2 regions of the Citrobacter sp. MNAZ 1397 genome follow, and region 1 is predicted to be linked to the other one. Evidence: predicted binding sites of a transcription regulator. Region 1 holds the regulator's gene; the other holds the start of a gene.
What was found. The regulator CRP, encoded in region 1, controls carbon source genes, mostly activating them, when cyclic AMP is high. The targets are predictions, from matches to a motif close to ATGTGANNNNNNTCACAT.
Positions count from the first base shown of each region.

Region 2: azuC (stress response protein AzuC) is a predicted target of CRP. The motif match lies at 1,476-1,493, and genes of this name have one in related genera.

Region 1 covers NZ_JAKIVH010000003.1:423,001-426,116, forward strand. The annotation lists gene L2097_RS19170 (YccS/YhfK family putative transporter) at 1-995, opposite strand, end outside; gene crp (cAMP-activated global transcriptional regulator CRP) at 1,049-1,681, opposite strand; gene L2097_RS19180 (OsmC family protein) at 1,991-2,395, shown strand; gene L2097_RS19185 (phosphoribulokinase) at 2,496-3,116, opposite strand, start outside.
Region 2 covers NZ_JAKIVH010000001.1:2,197,120-2,200,235, forward strand. The annotation lists gene L2097_RS10340 (anaerobic C4-dicarboxylate transporter) at 1-1,260, shown strand, start outside; gene azuC (stress response protein AzuC) at 1,341-1,424, opposite strand; gene L2097_RS10350 (RpiB/LacA/LacB family sugar-phosphate isomerase) at 1,694-2,332, opposite strand; gene L2097_RS10355 (HD domain-containing phosphohydrolase) at 2,568-3,116, shown strand, end outside.

The DNA of each region.
Region 1 (3,116 bases):
CGCTGGGTACGCAGCACACGGGCTATCTGGCTGAAATGCCAGGCGCAAAACTGCCCAACCGGGTTATCCGGGTGCTGGCGGGCAATTTTCTCCAGCGCGCCAATTTGTTTATCCATATTGAAGCGTTTGGGGTAGCGATGATAAAGAATATCATCGGCGATAACCCGTAACCGCGCGGCAACGGTTTGCGCATTCCAGCGGATAACCTCTTCGGCATGGCTGCGTTCTACCAGTTCCTGGACTTCCTGCGGTTGATGCAGACTAACGGCAATGTGTTCCTGTAAGTCCAGAGCGACCTGGAAAACGCGGCGTAACCGCTTGTAGTCGTTGTTATTATTCGCCGCCAGCATATGCAACTGTTGATAACACTGGCTGATCATATCCACCGCCTTTTGCTGACGTGTCAGCAGCGGGGGGAGGGCTTTTTCTGGATCGACATGTTGCGTCAGCAGGCTGTATTTCGCTTCGCAATAGTCCGCCAACTGGCGATACAGCAGGCTCAATGATTCACGTAGCGGTTGCTCCCGCCATAGCCAGAACCAGAAGGCGTTAAACGCGCCGTACCACAGGGTACCGAACCCATAAATCAGCAATGGTTCCCAGACAGGCATATTTCCGGCGAGGCTTAACGTGAAGATAGCGGCGATAAGCGAGGCGGGCAGCAGGCGTCCGTGAAGCGCGCTGATTTCTGCCGTTACGCCCAGGATAAGGGTCAGACCCGTCAAAATGATCGGCAGGGGGAGCGCTTGCGCCAGAAGCAGTTGTACTGCAAGGCTGCTACCCGCAAAAAGCGAACCGCCGATGATCAGACGTTTAAAAAAGCGTTTGTGTGGTGTATCCAGACCCGCAATATTGCAACAGGCGGGAACGAGTGAGAAAAGCAGCCCCTGCTGTAAATGGCCCAGAATGAGTCCGACAGCCACAGGAAGGCATAACACCAGCGTTTGTCGCAGTGCATAGTTGATTTCGGGGTGATAAATCAGCCTGCGCCACATGGGGAAGAGAGACAAAAACGGCGCATCGTTAAGGGCGATGCGCCGCTTGAGAATTAACGTGTACCGTACACGACGATGGTTTTACCGTGCGCGGAGATCAGGTTTTGATCTTCCAGCATTTTCAGGATACGACCAACGGTTTCGCGGGAGCAACCGACGATCTGACCAATTTCCTGACGGGTAATTTTAATTTGCATACCGTCCGGGTGGGTCATTGCATCCGGCTGTTTTGCCAGATTCAGCAGCGTCTGTGCGATACGGCCTGTCACATCAAGGAAGGCGAGGTTACCGACTTTTTCTGAGGTGACCTGCAGACGACGCGCCATCTGGGAAGACAAACGCATCAGGATATCCGGGTTCACCTGAATTAACTGGCGGAATTTTTTGTAGGAGATTTCGGCCACTTCACAAGCGGTTTTGGCGCGTACCCATGCACTACGCTCCTGACCCTCTTCGAACAGACCCAGTTCACCGATAAAATCTCCCTGGTTAAGGTAAGAGAGGATCATCTCTTTACCTTCTTCATCCTTGATTAGCACAGCCACTGAGCCTTTGACGATGTAATACAACGTTTCCGCTTTTTCACCCTGGTGAATCAGCGTGCTCTTCGACGGGTACTTATGAATGTGGCAATGAGACAAGAACCATTCGAGAGTCGGGTCTGTTTGCGGTTTGCCAAGCACCATGCGCGGTTATCCTCTGTTATAAGCTGGCTCCAGACGCTGGATTCACATATCGCGTCCGGGGTTGCAATCTATCTTCCCCATACCTGGGAAGTGGACCGTCAGACATGCCTGCGGCCTGTAATATGTGATGTCCTCTGCATACATGCATAACGTCAATGTATCACTGTAGCATCCCGATTGTTTTAGCATAGCTTTTGTCGCCTGTCTCCTGGTGTCTCGCTTCAGCTTGACGCAGGTCGCCTTCCGTTGCGCGTTTTCTTATGTACGCGTAATCTGTAAAGAAAATTGTAACTCCGGAGTGAATTAAAAATGCAAGCTCGTGTGAAATGGGTAGAAGGTTTAACGTTCCTTGGCGAGTCTGCGTCCGGGCACCAGATCCTGATGGATGGTAACTCAGGCGACAAAGCCCCCAGCCCGATGGAAATGGTGCTGATGGCGGCGGGGGGATGCAGCGCTATCGATGTTGTCTCTATCTTGCAAAAAGGCCGTCACGATGTGAAAGACTGCGAAGTGAAGCTGACATCGGAGCGCCGCGAGGAGGCTCCGCGTCTGTTTACGCATATCAATTTGCACTTTATCGTGACCGGCAAAGAGCTGAAAGAAGCGGCTGTATCGCGTGCGGTGGATCTCTCTGCTGAGAAATATTGCTCCGTGGCATTAATGCTGGAGAAGGCGGTGAAAATCACGCACTCGTATGAAGTGATTGAGGCCTGAGAACGCAGGCCGGATAAGCGAAGCGCATCAGGCGTTTTCCCCGGTGGCGCTGCGTGCCGGGATACCCTGGCGGGAGCCGATGTTGCGTCCCGCCGGAAGGCTATTGAATCTTCTTCCCTTCCATCAGCCGCTGTACCAGCGGCGTCATGATAAGCTCCATCGCCAGCCCCATTTTTCCGCCCGGCACCACCAGCGTGTTCATGTGCGAAATGAATGACCCCTGGAGCATTGCCAGCAACCAGGGATAGTCGATCCCTTCCAGATTACGAAAATGAATAACCACCAGGCTTTCATCCAGCGAGGGGATCACTTTAGCGGCGAACGGGTTGGAGGTATCTACCGTCGGCACACGCTGGAAGTTGATATGGGTGCGGGAAAACTGGGGAGTAAGGAAGTTGATATAATCTTCCATCGAACGCACCACTGAATCCATTACCGCCTCACGGGAATGGCCGCGCTCACTGGTATCACGCACCAGCTTTTGAATCCACTCAAGGTTAACGATCGGAACCACGCCCACCAGCAGATCGACATGGCGGGCGACATCATGCTGTGGCGTCACCACGCCGCCGTGTAACCCTTCATAAAAAAGCACATCTGTTGGCTCTGGCAAGGGTTGCCAGGGGGTGAAAGTGCCGGGAACCTGATTCCAGGGAACGGCTTCATCATAGGTATGCAGATATTTTCGCGCCTGGCCTTTACCGGTTTGTCCGTACTCAAT
Region 2 (3,116 bases), on a different contig from region 1:
GGTATTGGTCTTTTTCTCCTGAGTTTTGTATTTGGTCTGGAACCGGGTAAGCCGCCAGTAGATGTTATGCTCACGATTCTTGCCGTTATTGGTTGTGCGGCCACGCTGCAAACCGCAGGCGGTCTGAACGTGATGATGCAATTTGCGGAGCGGTTATTACGTCGCCACCCCCAGCATATTACGTTACTGGCGCCATTCACCACCTGGACTTTAACCTTCCTCTGCGGCACCGGGCATGTGGTATATACGATGTTTCCCATTATCGCCGACATCGCGCTTAAGAAAAATATCCGTCCGGAACGCCCGATGGCCGTAGCGTCAATTGCCTCACAAATGGCCATTACCGCGTCGCCGGTTTCCGTTGCGGTCGTATCGCTGGTCTCCATTCTTGGCGCGCAGCACGGTATTGGCCATGCATGGAGCATTCTTGAAATATTGGCCGTCTCTGTTCCGGCATCGCTTTTCGGTGTCGCTATTGCGGCGTTGTGGAGCCTGCGTCGCGGTAAAGATCTGGCAGATGACAAGGATTTTCAGGAAAAATTAAAAGATCCTAAACAGCGCGAATTCATCTACGGCAGTAGCGAAACCCTGATGAACCAGCGCTTCCCAAAAGAGGCCTACTGGTCAACATGGATCTTCTTTGCCGGCATCCTTGTCGTGGTGTTACTCGGCGCGCTCCCGCAATTACGTCCGGCCTTTGATGTCAAAGGTAAACTCTCGCCGCTTTCAATGAATCTGGTCATTCAGATGATGATGTTGATTGCCGGTGCCGTCATGCTGATGGTCTGTAAGGTCAACGCTTCTGCGATTTCAGGTGGTGCGGTTTTCAAAGCGGGAATGGTGGCGATTTTCTCGGTGTTTGGTGTTGCATGGATGAGTGATACATTTTTCCAGGCGCATCTGAATGAGCTGAAAATGGCGCTGGAAGGGGTCGTGAAAAGCCATCCATGGACCTACGCTATCGTCCTGTTCCTCGTCTCCAAACTGGTAAACAGCCAGGCCGCCGCGCTGACCGCCGTTGCGCCGATGGGGCTGATGCTGGGCGTCGAACCTAAAATGTTGATCGCTTTCTTCCCGGCCTCGTACGGCTATTTTGTCCTGCCGACCTACCCAAGTGACCTCGCCTGTATCGGTTTTGACCGTTCGGGCACCACGCGTATCGGCAAATTTATCATTAACCACAGCTTTATCATTCCGGGCCTGATTGGTGTCAGTTGCGCCTGTGCTGCCAGCTACATGTTGGTCTCGGCCTTCTTCTGATAAGCAAAAAGCGGCGAGGATCGCCGCTTTTGTCGTCTCTTCGGACGTAAAAAAACCTGCCGTGGCAGGTTTTTTTATCATCAGAACATGGCGCCCGGCGGTACGTCTTTGAATGTTTTGCAGTAAGTTTCAAAAATGCTTTTCAGGATTTTACGCAGTTTCATGTTTTGCTCCGGCGATTTGTTATGCAGGTGTTATCGGTTGATGTGCATATAATATGACCTCCATCACAAAAAGCAATATTTACGTGATAGAAATCACGTTTTATTTTTTAAGGAATTTCGTTTTTGTTAAAAATTGGTGTTAAATCTGAAACTTACCAACTAAAATTTTTTTAGTATTTTTAAAAATAATTTAGAGTGTGAAGACAAAAAACGTGGCGGGTTAACACAGGCGGGAAAGCAGAGGCCAGACTTTGCTGGCCCCGGGTGTATCAGGCGAGGATCTCACGCACAAAGGCTTCGATGGCTTTATCCTGGCAGTTTTCAAAGAAGCATTGCTGGAAGCGCGGGCCGGAAACGGCGGTTTTCACCAGTTCAGGATCAATGGCACGCAAAGTATCAAGGTAATTCTCTTTTACCACAGCGGCTTTCACCTGGTTAAGGATGCCGGCATTACGGACCTGCGGCTCTTTACGTTCAGGCGGGTAGCCTTCACCTTTGCCGCCCGTGAACGCTTTTTCAAAGATAAAGCGCACATTGAGTTCCGCCCCCCAGCCAAAGCCTTTAGCGAACGGCAATGAAAGCGCGTTGCCGTTGTTAATCTGGGCAAACAGAAAAGCATCAGCCGGATCAATACAGTAACCGCAGATAACGCCCGGGTGAATGTTCAGCGACATCAGAGCCCCCTGCCCGGTACCACAACCTGTCACCACAAAGTCGACCGCTTTGGCATTCAACAGAATGCTGGCCATAATACCAAGGTGGATATAGGTCAGGTGATGATCGTTTTCATCACTCATGCCCACGTTGAAGACCGGAAAGTCTTTTTCATCCGCAACCGCTTTCAATTCTTTAAGGATGATGGCGTTTTTCCCTGCCTGGCTGTTTTCCATCATCAGTGCAATCTTCATATTCATCTCCTGGTTAATGCATCGAGTAGGCAATTGAATAAACCTTACTACCTGACAAACACACTTTCAAATTTAATGAAAAATTGTTTTAAAAAAGCAAAGTGCGTTCACAGTTTTGCCTGTTATTAGTCTGAATGCTCCGCCGCTTCGCAAAACGAAGAAAAAAAATGCCGGATTGTAGAGGCTTACATAAACTGCATATAAAACAGTCGTGACACCTACAGAGGATGCCCTGTTGAAATGGTGCTGTCGGAAGGCGCTGACCTCCTCGCTTTTCTTTCTCTTATTACTGGGTTGTGCTCTTTTCTGGCTCAGACCTGCCAGCGCTGCACCGTCCGTGCAACAAAAGCCGCCAGAGACAATACCTGTATGGGTCTATGACGCAGAAAGTTTCGCATTCTGGCGCGACGCACAGGGGAATTATCAAGGGTTATACCCACGCCTCGCGGCCATGCTCCATGAGCGCTATGGCTATAACGTGCAGATACGCCCCATTGATGCAGAGGAAATGGATCGGCGTTTTGCTAATGATGATTATGGCCTGTACGCTGGCGTGATTCGCACTGATGACCTTGCGCGCAACCGGATATTATCTTCCCGGCTGTTCGATAATGAAGTCGTTGCAGCCAGCACGACTCAGCGTATCTACAAACCAGAGGATTTGCACAATAGCCGTGTACTCTTTCTGCGTGATGACGCCACGCAGGATCGTGTGCAGCAGCGTTATCCGAACCTGAAATTCCGTGAATTGCGCCGGGTCGAAAATGGTGAAGAGGCGTTCAGG